DNA from 3 places in the Arthrobacter sp. OAP107 genome. Region 3 is predicted to be linked to each of the others. Evidence: predicted binding sites of a transcription regulator. Region 3 holds the regulator's gene; each other region holds the start of a gene.

Region 1 (5,633 bases), 780 kb from region 3:
CCTGCCGCAGGACGAGGACTCCTTCTTGCTGGACATCTGGGCACCCGAGGGCGCCCAGGACCTGCCCGTCCTCGTTTTCCTCCCCGGCGGAGCGTTCATCAGCGGCGCGGGAAACGTGGGCTGGTACGACGGCGCACGGCTCGCCACCGAGGGCAACGCCGTAGTGGTCACCCTCAGTTACCGGCTGGGCGCGCTGGCGCTACTGGGCGGATCCGGCGGGCCCCTCAACCTCGGTGCGCAGGACATCCTGCAGGCGCTCAGGTGGGTTTCGGTGAACATCCCCGCGTTCGGGGGAGACCCTGCGGCCGTCACCCTCGCCGGCCATTCGGCCGGGGCCTGGTACGCCTACATCCTTAGCCTCGCCCCCGCCGCGAAGGGACTTTTTAGCCGGACAGCGCTGTTCAGCCTGCCCTGGCAGCCGCCGCTCAGCCCCGCTGCCTATGAAGAACGCCGGGAACTGTTCAACGGTTTTCTCAATGACGCGCTTGCCAACGGCGGGTGCGGGGGCGGGGGACTGGCTGATGCTCCCATTCCCGCCATTCTTGAAGCCCAGGCTGCAGTCGGCAGGGCATATGCGGGGCGCGGACTTGGGCTGGTGCCGGCGGCGGACGGCGGGCTGGTTCCGGAGTGGGCGATGGACTTTCGCCGTGCTGCCTCCGCTCTGCATGTGGAGTCTTTGCTGCTCACCAGTACGGACAACGAGGCTGTAGCTTTCCTGCATGCTGTGCCGGTGCCTGCTGTGGGACCGGAGCAGGTGGCAGACTTCGTGGCCGCACACTTCGAGGAAGCCCGCGAAGTCCTGGACTTCCTCGACTCGCGGCTGCCGGAGGCAACCCCGCACGCCAAGCTCGTGGAGGCCATGAGCCTGCACCAGTTCGGCCTTGCCGCCACGGAACTGGCTGGCCGGGCTAACGCCGCAGGAGTGGAGTCGACGCTGCTGCGGTTCTCGGTTCCCAGCAAGCTTGAAGGGGCCGGAAGCCCGCATTGCTTTGACCTGCCGTTCCTCTTCGGCAACCGGGCGCACTGGCAGGACGCCCCGATGCTCCGCGGCTTTCCCGAGGACAGCTTCGATGAAGTTTCCGACCAGCTGCGGCCGCTGCTGCTCGGCTTTGTGGCTGACGGTCGGCCGCGTTCCTTATCCGGCGAGCCGCTGGGGCGGTTCACGGCGGAGCGCCCGCAGGTGCACACCGTGACCGCCGGCGGGATAGTACCGGGCAGCGTAGAGCCGGAACTCCGTCCGCGCCGTTAGCGCGGCCCTCCTGCGGCTGTAAGGCAGCTCACGGGTGCTTGGCGGACCATTGCCAAAGTTGTGCTGTTTATATAAAATCGAACAGGAATATATTTTCTATCCAAAAATGGTAGTCGGACCGCCAGTGTTGGATCCGGCTAGAAGGAGATCACAGTGACTGCACGCACCGGAGCAGAGTACAAGCGGGGCTTGGACGACGGCCGTGAGGTGTGGCTGGGGTCGGAGCGTATCTCTGTCCTTGACCACCCGGCCTTTAAGGGCTCCGTAGAAGGTATGGCCGGCTACTTCGACTACCAGCACAAGTACGCCGCGGACTGCCTGACCACTCATCCCGAGACCGGCGAAGCCATGAACGTAAGCCTCTCGCTCCCCAGGAACGCGGAGGACATCGCCCGGCGCCACCGCGCCTTCGACCGCCTGGCCCGCTACTCCAACGGCATGCTGGGCCGCACGCCGGACTACGTCAATGTGGTCCTGGCCGGGCACGTGTCCCGCCAGGACATCTTCGACCGCTCCGGGGACCCGGTGTACCACCAGCGCCTGGCGGCGTACCACCGCGAAGTGATCGAAAAGGACCTCGCGCTAACCCATACCATCGTGCACGCCGCGATCGACAAGAGCGTGGGGGAGCTGCAGGGCATGAACGAGGAACTCACCCTGCGCGTCGTGGAGCGGACCCAGGAGGGCCTGATCGTCAGGGGCGCGAAGATGCTCGCCACCCTCGGGCCGATCGCCGATGAGCTGTACGTCTACCCGGCGGTGCCTATCCAAAAGGGCTACGAGGAATACGCCCTTTCCTTCGCCATACCGGTGGCCACCCCGGGCGTCGTCGCCATCTGCCGCGACCACTACGGCGTGGACGCCGATGTTGCTGACAAGCCGTTCTCCGCCCGCTTCGACGAGCAGGACGCCGTCATCATCTTCGACGACGTGCTGGTGCCCTGGAACCGCGTGTTCATCGACGGCAACCTGGACGTCTATAACTCCATCAACGCCGGCACGGCCTCCGGCAACACCCAGCAGCAGACGGCCATCCGCGCCGCCGTGAAGCTGGAGTTCGCCTATGACCTCTGCACGCAGATCGCCAAGGTGACCGGAACCGAGAACAAGCCCGAGGTGGGCGCGATGCTCGGTGAGATCTACACCTACCTCCGCCTCACCCGCGCGGCCATCCACTCCGCGGAACTGCGGGCCTCGGACTGGGGCGGCGGAGCATTCTTCTGCCACGACGACATCAGCTCCCTGCGGGCCATCATGCCCGGCTGGATGATCCGGATCAACGAGATCATCAAGTCCATGGGCTCGCACAACCTGCTGGCAACTCCCACGGGCGGTGCCTTCAGCGATCCCCGGCTGGGCCCGCTGCTGCAGAAGTACCTGCCCGGCGCCAACGGCATCAGCGCCCAGGAACGCGCCCGCATCATGCGCACCGCCTGGGACTTCGCCGGCTCGGCACTGGGCAGCCGGATCGAGCTCTACGAGCGTTTCTACCTGGGCAGCATCGGCCGTGCCCGCGCCCTCGACCACCGCAAGGCCCAGGCAGCCGGGGAAACCGGTGCTTACCAGGCCATGTTCGAGGAAATTGACGGTACCCCTGCAGCGTCGGACAGCGTCACTGCAGGTGACCGGATCGCCGTCGGGGCCGGAAGCTAGGAAATCCCAATGACCGCGGAGACCGCCGAGGCGGCCGGCCTTGAAAACAGCCTGGACAACATGACGGGCACTGTGGCCGGGCATGTTGCGGGCACCGGCTTCGAAAACCTGGACGCCGACAGCGTCGCGCGGGCCAAGGTCCGGATCATCGACGCGCTGGGCAACATCGCCGCGGGCCACCGCGCCCAGGGCAACAACGCCCTCCTGCGCCTGGCACGCCGCTGGGGCGGGGCTCCGGAATCCCGGGTCCTGGTCCACGGCACGAGGCTGCCGGCGCACAACGCGGCGATGGTCAACGCGGTTATGATGCGGTCCTACGACTTCGAGCCGATCGGCGCGGAATACGAGGACCATACGCAGACCGCAGCCCACATCAGCGGGACCACCGTTCCGGTGGCTCTGGCTGTGGCCGAGCAGCAGCGCTCCTCAGGGAGGGAGCTGCTCACCGCATTGATCCTCGGGGACGACCTCACCGCGCGACTGGCTGCGGCGTCGGGCTTTGACGTCTACAGCGGTCAGGACAACACCGGCACTGTCAATGGCCTTGGCGGCACCGCAGTCGCAGCCAAACTGATGGGGCTCGGCTCGCACCAGGTCCGGAACGCGCTGGGCATCGCGGTGAACCAGCTGTCCGGAACCGTGGCCAACATCTTCGACCAGACCCTCGCGTTCAAACTGCCCATGGCCTTCGCCGCCCGCAACGCGATCGTGTCCGCGGAGCTTGCCCAGTCGGGCTTCACCGGGCCGGCGGATGCCATCGGTGGTCCGCACGGGTTCCTGGACATGTACTGTTCATCGCCGGCGCCGGAGAAGGTGACCCGCCGCCTTGGCGAGGCATTCTATGCGGACTGCGTGATCAAGCCGTGGTCCTCGTGCCGCGCCAGCCACCCCTCCCTGGACGCCTGCGTGCGGCTAGCCACGGAAAACAGGTTCAACGAGGACGAGATCGAGGAGGTTGTTATCCACGTGACGCCACGGACTCTGAACGGTTTCGTGGGCCAGCCCTTCGCGATCGGCGAGTGCCCGGAGGTGTCCGGTGCATTCAGCATCCGCTTCACGGCCGCCACGGCCCTGATGTACATGACGGTCCGGCCGGAACACCTCACGCTTGAGCACATGCAGGACCCGCGCCTGCAGCGGCTGCTGGACAAGATCCGGCTGGTTGATTCGCTGCCGCCCGCGGAATCGCTGACCGCCGAGGTGGAGTTGCGGCTCCGGGATGGTTCGGTGCTCAGGGCCAGGACGGACGTGCCCAAGGGGGACATCTACGCCAATCCGATGAGTGAGGCGGAGATCCTGGAGAAGTACTACGCCAACGCCGAGTTTGGCGGCAGGACCCCGCGCAGAAATGCCGAGGAAGCAGTAAAACTCGTCCAGCACCTTGAGGAACTGGACAGCCTGGCACCTCTCATCAGACTCTTCACACCCCATTTTTCAGCAATACATCCCAGGAGGATCAAGTGAATGCACATCAGGTTGTTCCCGCCGCGGAGATCGCCGTAGATCCCGCTGTTTTCCGTCACGTTGTGGGCCACTTCGCGAGCGGCGTCACGGTGATCACCACCGTTGTGGACGGCGCGTTTTACGGCACAACGGCGTCGGCAGTGTCCTCGCTGTCCATGGAGCCGCCCATGATGCTCGCCTGCCTTAACCGCTCCAGCTCCACGCACGACGCCGTGCTGAAGGCGGGAGTCTTCGGTATCAACATTTTGGCCGAGGACCAGAGCGACCTCGCCATGAAGTTCGGACGCAAGGGCGGAGACAAGTTCGACGGCGTCCCTGTCACCCTGTCGCCGGAGGGCGTTCCCATGCTGGACGGCGCCCTTGCCACCATCGTCTGCCGCGTCGCGGAAACCCCCACCGGGGGGACGCACACCGTATTCCTCGGCCAGGTCACGGACGCCGAAGCCAGCACGGGTGAGCCTCTGGCCTACTTCCGCGGTGCATTCGGACGGCTCGAAAGGGTCAAGGAGCTCGCCGCCTACGATGCAGTACGCGACTGGGTCCTGGGGCGTCGCACCCCGCTGCATTCCGCGCTGGATCCGGTGGAGATCGCAGCCCAATCCAAGTCCGATCCGCACAACGTTCACAATGCCCTGGTGAAGCTGACAGCCGAGTCCCTGGTCACCCGGGGGGACAGGGGGGAATTCCTTCCCGCTCCCATCACCCGCCAGTTGACGGACAGTGTCTATGACGGCCGCCTCACGATCGAACTCGGGGTCCTCGCCAGCCACTTCGACAAGTTCTCCGACGAGGACCTGGCAGAGCTGAGCCGCCTCACGGAGGAGCTTGCCGTGCTGCGCCAGGGTGACGAGGAAGCGCTGGACACCTTCCTCAAGACGAACGCGAAGTACCACAACCGGCTCGTGAGCGTGGCAGGCTCCGCCCAGCTCACTGATGCGTTCCGCCGCCTGGGCATCGGCACGGTCTGGCGCGAGGCTCTCAACAGCGAAGAGTGGGCCCGGAAGATGGACCACAGCCACATCGTCGAGCTCACGGCGGCACTGAGGGACCGTGACCACGAGCGGGCGGCCGAGGCTCTCCGCCTGCACACCTCCTTCGGCAAGCAGCTGGCCAGCGACGTCATCGAACGGCACGGCGGCGAGGTCTAAGCAACGGCTTCAAACGGCGACGGCGGGGCCGCACCCAGGGATTCCGATCCCGGTGGGTGCGGCCCCGCCGTCGTTCGAGCCTGTCCCCACTCGGTAGCAGCTCAGCGCTGGAAACGCCC
Region 2 (5,633 bases), 3.4 Mb from region 3:
TGACCGAACTGACCGAGGAACTGGCCCGCCGTCGTGAGCCATTGGAGTCCCGGATCTTTGCCGCCGGCACCGCCGGTGACGTGGTGAGCCTGGCGCGCGGCCAGCGGCCCCGGCCCCGTTCGCAGGCCGTGGTGGTGTGGCGGCCGCGCGGCGACCTCTAACCGGCCGCGTCTAACCAGCCGCATCCGGCCGCCCGGCCGGACCAGCCGTGTCCAGCCGTGTCCAGCCATCCCCGGACGGCGTTGCCCCTTGCGGCGTTCCCCATTGCCAGAATCGGGTGCAGTGCCAGAATAGGGTGCAGTGCCGGAACGGGGTTATCGGCCGCAATGCCGCGGTCCCGGCTCCCGGGCAGAAGGGACGCAAGGTCATGACCTACATCAAGGACTTTGACCAGCTGGGACGCAGCGATGTGGACGAGGCAGGCGGCAAGGGCGCCAATCTAGGCGAGCTGGCCCGGGCTGGTTTCCCAGTGCCCCCGGGCTTCGTACTCACCACGGCGGCCTACCAGGACTTCGTCAACGCCAACGGGATCGCTGGCCGCATTCTTGAGCTCGCCGCCCTTCCGGCCGGCGCCTCGAACCATGACTATGACGCCGCCGCGGGGCAGATCCGCGCCCTCTTCGCCGAAAGCACGATGCCCGAGGAGATCGGTCGGGAACTCCGTGCTGCCTACGGGCGGCTGGGACAACAGGCCGCGGCGGTCGGTGAGGATGCAGCAGCGCCGGTGGCAGTGCGCTCCTCAGCCACCTCGGAAGACCTCGCCTCGGCCAGCTTCGCCGGCCAGCAGGACACCTATCTCAACGTCTCCGGGCCCGACGCCGTCGCCGCCGCCGTCGTCGAGTGCTGGGCGTCACTTTGGAACGCGCGCGCCATGGCATACCGCTCACGGAACGGCTTCGACCCGGCCACCGTGCGCCTCGCCGTGGTGATACAGGAGATGGTCGACGCCGCGGCGGCCGGCGTCCTGTTCACCGCCAATCCCGCCACCGGCCGGCGTGACCAGGTGGTGATCAGTGCCGCCTGGGGGCTGGGCGAATCAGTGGTCAGCGGGGCCGTCACCACCGACGACGTCGTGGTGGATGCTGCGACGGGCCGCGTGGACCAGCGCCGGACGGCGGACAAGAACGTTATGACGGTCTACGACGGAACGGGCACCCGGGAGCAGGCTGTGCCCGAAGAGAAACGCCGGGAGCCCGTGCTCGACGACGATGCGGCGGCGGCGCTGGCCTGCCAGGGGACAGCCATCGCCAAGCACTTCGGGTCGCCCCAGGACATCGAATGGGCGCAGGCGGCAGGGGAGTTCTTCATCCTGCAGGCCCGCCCCATCACCGCGCTGCCGGAACCCTCGGCCGATCCCCCGACGGAGTGGCCGCTGCCGTATCCGGACGGGATGTACTTCCGGGCCAGCATCGTCGAGCAGTTGCCGGACCCGTTGTCACCCCTGTTCGCCGACCTCATCGACGGCTCCGTGGCGAAGTCGCTGAACGCGCTGCTCAACGAGGCATTCGGCAAGAGCGTGGTGCGGCCCGGGGACGTCTCGCTGCCCACCGTCAACGGCTACGCGTACTACTACTACAACAACGCCGGAATGCGGCGGGTCATGGGCAGGTCGCTGACGGCCATGCGTGCACTGGCCCAGGGCAAGGCGCACATGGGAATCAAGGGCTGGCGCGACCACTCGCACCCGAAGTACCGCGGACTGGTGAAGTTCTGGGCGGCCAAACCGCCGGCGGATCGTCCGGCCGCCGAACTGCTGGACGGCATTTCGGCGTTGCTCGACGCCGGCGCCGCGTACTACACCGCGGTCCAGTCCATCATCCCCATCGCCGCCACCAGCGAGATCATGCTCCGGAGCTACTACGACAAACTCGTCCGTCGGCCCGGTGACCCCTCGGCGGAGGTCTTCCTCCTCGGCTACGACAGCGAACCCATCCGCGCGGAGAAGTCCCTGTACGACCTTGCCGTGTGGACCCGCGAAAGCCCGCCGCTGGCTGCGGCGGTCACGGAAGGCTTAGCGGACGCCATCGCCGAAGCTCTCCGCAGCGGCACGCCTCCCGCTGGCGTGGACGGAGATGTGGACCCGGCACAGTGGGACGAGTGGTGTTCCCGCCTCCAACGGCACCTGGACCGGTACGGGCATGCCGTCTATAACCTGGATTTCGTCAATCCTGTGCCGGCCGATGACCCGTCCGCGCTGCTCGAGACCCTGAGATACTTCGTGCGTGGGCAGGGCAAGGATCCGCACGAGCGCCAGCAGCGGTCTGCCGACCGGCGGGAGGAGCAGGCCCGGCTGATCAGCGCCAGGCTGGGGCCGCGCCGTAGGGCCGTCTTCCGCAGGCTGCTGCGCTGGGCACAAAAAGCGGCGCCCGTCCGTGAGGACGCGCTGGCCGACGTCGGACTGGCCTGGCCGCTGATGCGGCGGATGCTGCTGGAACTGGGGGAGCGGCTGACGGCTGGGGGCGTCGTCGCGGCTCCGTCCGACATCTTCTGGCTCCGCCTCGACGAGCTCCGCAACGCCATCGAGTTCGGGCTGGCCACGCCCGGCGCGGCCATCACCGGCACGGACCGGCCGGTGCGGGCGGAAGCCGTTGAACAGCGCAAGATGCTGTGGCGTGGCCAGCGAAAAGCCGCGGCCCCGCAGCTGCTGCCGGAAAGCCGGTGGATGGAAAGGGTATTCGGCAGCATGATGCCCGCACGGTCGGTGCAGGAGGCCGGGGACGTCATCACCGGCGTGGGCGCGAGCTCGGGGCGGGTGAGCGCGCCGGCCCGGCTGCTGCACGGCCCCGACGACTTCGCCAGCATGCGGCCCGGCGAGGTGCTGGTGGCACGCATGACCACCCCCGCCTGGACGCCGCTGTTTGCGATGGCGTCCGCCGTTGTCACGGACGTTGGCGGGCCACTGAGCCACAGCTCAATCGTCGCCCGGGAGTACGGCATCCCTGCCGTCCTGGGAACGGGGGTGGCCACCCAGCGGGTGTCCAGCGGGCAGCAAGTTATGGTCGACGGCGACGCCGGCACAGTCACGCTGGACAGTTCCGGAACCTGACCCCAAGCAGGTTGCAGATCAGGGCGTTCTGAGCGCTGGGAATGCCCTGGTCTGCGACCCGGTTTTCATTCAAGAAGTTTTTCGGCCGGTCCGCATGGGGTGTGCTTTCCGCCCTTATATTGTCGTAGCCCCCTGTCATGCTGTGGGTATGGATAGCGCAGTAGTTGCGGAGACGTTGGAGGCCATCGGTGCCTCTGCTCTTTCGCTGGCTGCTGGGCTGGAGCGGGTGGCTGGGTTGGAGCGGGCGGCTGGGTTGGACCGGGCGGCTGGGTTGGAGCGGGCGGCTGGGTTGGAGCGGGCGGCTGGTCCGGGTCCGCTGCCTGGTGCGGTGGATCCTTTGGGGGATCTGGCGGATGCGTGCCTGGAGGGTCTGGCCGGTGTGGCTGCGATGGAGGCCCGGCTGGCGGCGGTGAAGGTGCACCTCGCCGCGGGGTTCGCCGCGGCGGAGGAGGCCATGACTCCGCCGGGCGCGTCCGGGCAGGACCGCACCGTCCGGCAGATGTCGCTGACTGCTGAGGTGGCGTGTGCGCTGACCGTCAGCGAAGGGTCGGCGGGACGGTTGCTGGTCGAATCCGCCAAACTCACCAGGGATCTGCCGTTGACGCTGGCCGCGCTCGGGGCGGGAACGCTGTCGTGGCAGCACGGGCGGATCATGTGCGACGAGACCGAGGGGCTGGGCCCGGAAGCGGCGGCGGCGTTCGAGGCGCATTTTTTGGACCCGGACGCACCCGGGTATGCGCGGGGTTGCCCGGCGGGGGAGCTGACGCCGGCGAGGTTCCGGGCCAAGGCGCGGTACTGGCGGGAACGGCATCACCCGGTCAGCATCGAAAAACGCCACCACAGGTGTGTGCAGGACCGGCGGCTGGAGTATGCCCCGGACCGGGACGGCATGGCCTGGCTCTCGGCGTATCTGCCCGCGGACCAGGCCGCCGGGATCTGGAACCGCACCACCACCGCCGCCCGCGCCATGCAGGGCCCGGCCGAAACCCGCACCCTGACCCAGCTCCGCGTCGACGCAGCCGCCGCATGGCTGCTCGGCCCGGCACTGCCGGTGGACGGTTCCGCTGACGACCCGGCCACAGCATTCATTCCCGCAGCTCTCGCGCCGACAGATTCCCTGCCCGCCGACTCTCCGGGGGCCATTGACGTGCCAGCCCGCGGCCCCATCCAACCCGGCGGGATACCGTCCCCGGGAATACAGCCCGGCGGTGTGCCGTCCCCGGGACTGCATCCCGGTGGTGTGCCGTCCCCGACGGCGCAGGTCCTGGTCACCGTGCCGGTGTTTTCGCTGCTCGGCCTGTCCGGGGAACCGGCCACACTCGACGGGCACGGTCCGATCCCGCCGTCCATGGCCCGCCGGCTCGTCGCCGACGGCGCAACCTCATTCCTCCGGGTCCTCACCGACCCCCGCGACGGAGCACCACTGGAGATCGGCCGCACCAGCTACCGGCTGACCAAACCGAGGCGCCAATGGCTGCGGCTCCGCGACGCCAAGTGCACGTTCCCCAACTGCAACAACCACTCCCTGGACAACGACGCCGACCACATCCTCGCCTGGGCCGACGGCGGCGGCACCGGCGTTACCAACCTCGGCCAGCCCTGCCCCAAACACCACAGGCTCAAACACACCACGCAATGGAGACCGGTCGGCGCCACCCGCGACACCCCACCGGGCTGGACCTCACCCAAGGGACGGTCCTACCCGGCCGAGCACCAGGACTGGGAACCACCCACCTGGCCAGAGGACTTTGACCCGGCGCCTGCTGCGGACCCCATTCCGCTGCCTCTGGATCCTTGGCCCGACTGGCCCGACGGGGTGCCACTCACGGCCGCCTGAGGACGGCTCTGCTCTCGATGAAGCCCATCATTCCCGTTGTCGGTTGTCTTCCGTTGCAGCAGTTTCCTACCTTCCGGAAACGCTACGGCGCGAGCACCCGGATCGGTGCGCCGTCCAGCCACGCCGTGACGTCCTCGAGCGCGCCGCCGAAGAACGCGCGGTAACTGGCGTCGGTCACGTATCCCAGGTGCGGGGCCAGCAGGGTCCGTGGCGCGTCAAGAAGGGGATGGCCGGCCGGCAGCGGTTCCTGGTCGAACACGTCGAGCGCCGCCCCGCGGATCCAGCCCTCATGCAGCGCCGTGACCAGCGACTGCTGGTCCACCAGGGGACCGCGGGCGGTATTCACCAGCACGCCGTCCGGGCCGAGCAGCCGCAGTTCGCGTTCACTGACTATTCCCTCCGAGCGCGGCGATAACCGCAGATGCAGGGACACGACGTCGGACTCCCGGAACAGCTCTTCCTTGCCCACCTTCCGGGCACCGGCCGCCGCGGCGGCCTCCTCGGTCAGATTCTGGCTCCAGGCCAGCACCTCCATACCGAAGGCCCGGCCGTAGCCGGCCATCCGCGTCCCGATCTTCCCGAGCCCCACGATTCCGAGGGTCTTGCCGGACAGTTCGAAGCCGACGCCGGTCTGCCACCGTCCGTCGCGAAGTCCGGCCTCCTCCTGCGTAAGGTTCCGGGCAAACGCCAGCAGCAGTGCCCACGTCAGCTCGGGCGCGGCCGTGGGCGAGCCGCCCGTTCCGCAGACGG
Region 3 (5,633 bases):
CAGCAGCGACATCGCAGCCAGCACGTAGAACCCGATCTGGACCCAGAGCGGCTTGCGCTGCTGCCTGAAGGACAGGCCGCCGCCCACCAGGAGGCCGGCCAGGCCCATCAGGAGAATCGACCACATTTAGGCGTCCGCCGCCTGCCGGCGGTGCGGACCGCGGAGCCCGTCGACCCAGTTCTTGAGCAGCCGTGCACCGGCGTCACCTGACTTTTCCGGGTGGAACTGGGTGGCGCACAGCGGGCCGTTCTCCACGGCGGCGATGAAGGGGCCGCCGTGCTCGGACCACGTGACCAGGGGCGGCGCCATCCGGGGCTGGATGACGTCGAAGTCCCAGTTCTGGACCCCATACGAGTGCACGAAGTAGAACCGTTCCCCTTCGACACCGTCGAACAGCCTGGAGCCCTCCGGGACCTTAACGGTGTTCCACCCCATGTGCGGCACCACTTCGGCCGGCAGGAGCTCCACCTTGCCGGGCCACTCGCCCATGCCTTCGGCTTCAGTTCCGTGTTCCACGCCGGCCTCGAACAGCACCTGCAGGCCAACGCAAATGCCGAGGACCGGACGTCCACCGGCAACGCGGCGGCCAATCATCCGGATGCCATCAACGGCCTTGAGTTCGCGCATGACCGTCTCGAAGGCGCCGACGCCGGGAACGACCAGCCCGTCGGCGTTCAGCACGTCCTCGGGCTTGGAGCTCAGGATGACCTCGGCACCGGCGCGTTCCAGGGCACGCACGGCCGAACGGACGTTGCCGGACCCATAGTCCAGGACGGTGACGGTGGGTTTGCCCTCCGGGGAGGCCGGCTTCAGCGTGGCCGACGGGTCGATGATCGCGCCCTCGCGCAGTACTTTGCCGGTCACAGTGCTCCCTTGGTGGACGGAATGCCTTCGACGCGGGGGTCCGGTTCGACGGCTGCGCGGAGTGCCCGGGCAAAGGCCTTGAACTGGGCTTCCACGATGTGGTGCGGGTCCCGGCCGGCGATGACGTTCATGTGCAGGCAGATGCCGGCGTGCAGCGTGATTGCCTCGAAGACGTGCCGGGTCAGGGATCCCGTGAAGTGCCCGCCGATCAGGTGGTACTCCTGCCCGGCAGGCTCGCCGCCGTGCACCAGGTAAGGCCGGCCGGAGACGTCGACAACGGCGTGTGCGAGGGCTTCGTCCAGGGGCACGGTGGCCTCGCCGAAGCGGCGGATGCCGGCCTTGTTGCCCAGCGCGGTGCGCAGCACCTCGCCGAACGTAATGGCAACGTCCTCAACGGTGTGGTGGACGTCAATGTGGGTGTCGCCCGTGGCCTTGACGGTCATGTCGATGAGTGAGTGCTTGCACAGCGCCGTCAGCATGTGGTCATAGAACGGGACCGATGTGCTGATGTCCGACACTCCGGTGCCGTCGAGGTTGATCTCCACCAGCACGGAAGATTCGCTGGTGGCACGCTCCATGCGTGCAGTCCGTGCCTCGGCAGCCTTGATTCCGGTGTCGCTCATGGTGATAGATGTCCTTTGACGAAGGATGGGGGCGGACCTGACCCGGTCCATGTTCAAGTTTAGGCCGGAAGTGCAGCTTGCCGGGCCAGGATGCTTTCCAGCGCTTCCAGGAAGGCTGTGGTTTCGGTCTCAGTGCCGGCGGTGACCCGCAGGTGGCCGGCGATGCCGACATCCCGCACGAGCACCCCTGCGTCCAGCAGGTCCTGCCAGACCCCGTGGGGATTCTCCAGGCCGCCGAAGAAGACGTAGTTGGAGTCGGACGCCGCGGGCCGCAGCCCCATCCGCGTCAACTCCGCGACAATCCGGTCGCGCTGTCGCTTGATGTCCTGGACGTCGGCCATGAGCGCCTCGCGGTGCTGCAGCGCGGCGAGGGCGGTTGCCTGCGTGACGGCCGAGAGGTGGTAGGGCAGGCGCACCAGCCGGAGGGCGTCGGTCACCTCGGGAGCCGCGGCCATGTAACCGAGGCGGGCGCCGGCCAGGGCGAACGCCTTGCTCATGGTGCGGGAGACGATGAGCCGCTCCCGGCCGGGCAGCAGGGTGAGCGCGCTGGGCGTGCCGTCGTGTGCAAATTCGTGATAGGCCTCGTCCACGACGACGATCGCCTGGCTGGCCTCGCCTGCCTCGTAGACCGCTTCCACCACATCCAGGCCCAGGCCCGTGCCGGTGGGGTTGTTGGGCGAGCACAGGAAGACTATGTTCGGCTGGAGTTCACGCACCTGGCTGGCGGCCGACTCGGCACTGAGGCCGTAGTCGTCGGCGCGCTTGCCGGCGATGTAGGCAGTGTCCGTGCCGCTGGCGAGGAGCGGGTACATGGAGTACGTCGGCGGAAAGCTCAGAAGCGACCGGCCGGGGCCGCCGAAGGCCTGGAGGATCTGCTGGAGGACCTCGTTGGAACCGTTGGCTGCCCAGAGATTGTCCGCGCTGAGCCCGTGGCCAAGGTATTCCGCCAGCGCTTCCCGAAGTTCGGTGAATTCACGGTCGGGGTACCGGTTAAGCCCGGTGGCGGCCTCGCTTACCGCCGCGGTGATGGCCGCCCGGACGTCGGCGGGCACGCCATGCGTGTTCTCGTTGACGTTGAGCAGGATCGGGACGTCAAGCTGCGGGGCGCCGTAAGGGGACAGCCCCCTCAGGTTGGTCCGCAGGGGCAGTCGGTTCAGTCGCTCAAGCTGGTCAGTCACCTACACAGTTTAAGTAACCTGCAGGGCTGGCCGGAAACTGTGACGGTTCCGGCGCCCGGGAACCGCACGGTTCGGGGGGCGTGAAGCTCTATTTGTTCGGTACAAAAAGCTGCTGCCCGGGCATGACCTTCCCGGCCTGAAGGTCGTTGAGCTGGACGATGTCCGCGATCACATCCCGTGGATCGCGGTCCGGGTCGACCTTGCCCGCGATGGCCCACAATGATTCGCCGGGCTGCACCGTGACCGACACCGTCGGCGTGACGGCGAGACCGGTGGCGCTGTCAGCAGCCTTTGCCGGCGAGTTCAGCAGCCCGGTCAGTGACAGGATCACGGCGGCGAGCAGGACAAGCGGGAGGCCGATCAGGACAATCCGGCCACGGCGGGTGAGGCGCAGCCGCGGCGGCTTGCCGGGCCGGGAAACTGCCGTAGAAGTTACTGCTGCTGTTGAAGCTGACATGGCGTGAGCCCTCCTGGACCAAAGTTGTACTGCCTCGCGTTCGAACAAACAGTTCGAACACCGGACTGACAAGCGGCCCTCACTAGAACACATGTTCGAACTTTGCTTTTCCTAGTTTTAGCATCTATCAACGAATTAAGTCGAGACTCGCTAGAACAAATGTTTGAAAAAGCCCAATGGCTGGCCTACGTTGGAAATCAAAGAACAACCACAACTGCAGTTGATCAGCAGGGTCTGACATTTTTCAGGCCGGAAGTTCCCGGCCTCTGCAGCTACCGCAACCGGGAGGAACGGAAAGGCGTTGGCGAACATGGCAGCACAGGCCTCTGACGGCAAGGCTCCCCAGCGCAGCCCGCGGTCTCAGCGGACCCCCAAGGGACTTACAGTCCGCCAGAAGAAGATCCTGGAAACCATCCAGCGTTCGGTCAACGAGAACGGCTACCCGCCGTCGATGCGGGAAATCGGTGACACCGTAGGCCTGGCCAGCCTCTCCAGCGTGACCCATCAGCTTTCGCAGCTGGAAAAGCTCGGCTACCTGCGGCGCGACCCCAAGCGGCCGCGCGCCATGGAGGTCCTGATGCCGCTCACTCTGGATGCGGGAACGGCGAAATCCGGCGGTGACAAAGCCCCGGCCCCCAGCACGGCAGGCGGCTCCGTGTCCGAACTGCCCAGCGCGATGGACACCGCCATGGTGCCGCTGGTTGGCCGGATCGCGGCGGGCGGTCCCATCCTCGCGGACCAGATGGTGGAGGAGCTGATGCCGCTGCCCCGCCAGCTGGTGGGCCATGGCGAACTGTTCATGCTCAAGGTCGCGGGCGACTCCATGGTGGACGCCGCCATCTGTGACGGGGACTGGGTTGTGGTCCGGCGGCAGAGCGACGCCGTCAACGGCGACATCGTCGCGGCACTGCTTGACGATGAGGCCACCGTCAAGACCTTCCGGCAACGGGACGGCCACACCTGGCTCCTGCCGCAGAACACGCAGTACGAACCCATCCTCGGCGACCACGCAGTGGTCATGGGCAAGGTGGTTTCCGTACTTCGCTCGCTGTAGCCCCCTGGGGCTTGTCCCCACGGAATCTTCGGCAGAGAACTTTCGGCCCCGGGCTGCTGCAGCCCGGGGCGTCCCTATGCCTGGGCGCCGGCGAGCCTCTCCAGTGCCGCGATGGCGGTCTTCCGGTCGGTCGTTGGCCAGAACGGCGGCAACGCGGCCCGCAGGAACCCGCCATAGCGCTCCGTGGACAGCCGGGAATCCAGCACGGCCACCACGCCCTTGTCATTCGTGGACCGAATGAGACGCCCCGCCCCCTGGGCAAGCCTGATGGCCGCGTGCGTGGCGGATACCGACATGAAGCCGTTGCCGCCGGCCTGGGCAACAGCCCGCGACCGCGCCGTCATCAGCGGATCATCAGGGCGCGGGAAGGGAATCCTGTCAATCACCACCAGGCGGCATGACCCGCCCGGCACATCGACGCCCTGCCACAATGACATCGTGCCGAACAGGCAGGTGTCGGGTTCATCGGCGAACTGCTTCACCAGCGCCGTCATGGTGGACTCACCCTGGCAAAGAATGCTGACATCCAGCCGGGTGCGCAGGGCATCTGCTGCTTCCTCTGCGGCCCGACGGGAGGAGAACAGACACAGCGCTCCCCCGCCGGACGCGCGGATCAGTGACTCGAGTTCGTCCAGCGCCTCGGGCGACGTGCCGCGGCCAGGCTTCGGCAGGTGGCCCGCCACGTAGAGGATTCCCTGCCGGGGATAGTCAAAGGGCGAACCCACGTCGACGCCGGTCCAGCTCGGGGCGCCTTCCCCGACCAGGCCCAGCCCGCCCGCAGCGGGTTCGAAAGCAGAGCCGATGGCGAGGGTTGCCGACGTCAGCACCACGGTGTGCCCGGCGAACAGGCCTTCCCGGAGCCGGCCCGCGACGCTCAGCGGGGCGATGTTGATCAGGGCCGGGGCGGTCTCGTCAGGCGCTGAGTATCCCTGCTGGGGATCAAACGTGCTGTTCCGGGAGAACCAGACCACCTCACGGTTTTCCCGGGCGGCGACGAGCCGTTCGCAAAGCTCCAAAATCACCAGCAGGCGGGAGCGCGCGAGCTGCCGCCCGCCGTCGGCCGTTGTATTGCTGTCCCCCTTGGAATCCGACAGTGCGGCCCAGCAGGCCTCACGGAGCTGGTCCACACAGTCCAGCTGCTCGTCGTTCAGGCCGTTGGGAAGCAGGCCGCTGGGTACGCCGGCGAGAGCCACCTCAAGGTTGGCGGCCGCGGTGTTGAGGGCGTCGACGGTGATGCCGGTGTGCTTGCGGGCGCCGGATGCTGCGGCGTGGACCATGGCCACCGACAGCTGGCCCGACACCGCGCCGGTCACCCGGTCCTGGAGTTCGTGCGCCTCGTCCACCACGACGACGTCGTACTCCGGCAGCACCGCCAGGCCTTCGAACGCGCTTACGGCGAGCATGGCGTGGTTGGTCACCACGACGTCGGCCTCTGTGGCGTTATGGCGGGCAAGCTC

What was found. The regulator LexA, encoded in region 3, represses DNA repair genes until DNA is damaged. The targets are predictions, from matches to a motif close to TCGAACANNTGTTCGA.
Region 1: ABIE00_RS12755 (4-hydroxyphenylacetate 3-hydroxylase N-terminal domain-containing protein) is a predicted target of LexA. The motif match lies at 1,333-1,348, and genes of this name have one in related genera.
Region 2: ABIE00_RS00350 (HNH endonuclease signature motif containing protein) is a predicted target of LexA. The motif match lies at 3,116-3,131, and genes of this name have one in related genera.

The regions. Positions count from the first base shown of each region.
Region 1 covers NZ_JBEPOK010000001.1:2,729,827-2,735,459, reverse strand. The annotation lists gene ABIE00_RS12760 (carboxylesterase family protein) at 1-1,249, shown strand, start outside; gene ABIE00_RS12755 (4-hydroxyphenylacetate 3-hydroxylase N-terminal domain-containing protein) at 1,403-2,902, shown strand; gene ABIE00_RS12750 (MmgE/PrpD family protein) at 2,912-4,366, shown strand; gene ABIE00_RS12745 (flavin reductase) at 4,363-5,514, shown strand.
Region 2 covers NZ_JBEPOK010000001.1:81,028-86,660, forward strand. The annotation lists gene ABIE00_RS00340 (heat shock protein transcriptional repressor HspR) at 1-161, shown strand, start outside; gene ABIE00_RS00345 (PEP/pyruvate-binding domain-containing protein) at 368-3,046, shown strand; gene ABIE00_RS00350 (HNH endonuclease signature motif containing protein) at 3,195-4,883, shown strand; gene ABIE00_RS00355 (D-2-hydroxyacid dehydrogenase family protein) at 4,966-5,633, opposite strand, start outside.
Region 3 covers NZ_JBEPOK010000001.1:3,510,119-3,515,751, forward strand. The annotation lists gene ABIE00_RS16120 (CG2302 family histidine operon protein) at 1-126, opposite strand, end outside; gene hisH (imidazole glycerol phosphate synthase subunit HisH) at 127-864, opposite strand; gene hisB (imidazoleglycerol-phosphate dehydratase HisB) at 861-1,487, opposite strand; gene ABIE00_RS16135 (histidinol-phosphate transaminase) at 1,547-2,665, opposite strand; gene ABIE00_RS16140 (LysM peptidoglycan-binding domain-containing protein) at 2,754-3,122, opposite strand; gene lexA (transcriptional repressor LexA) at 3,433-4,176, shown strand; gene ABIE00_RS16150 (ATP-dependent DNA helicase) at 4,251-5,633, opposite strand, start outside.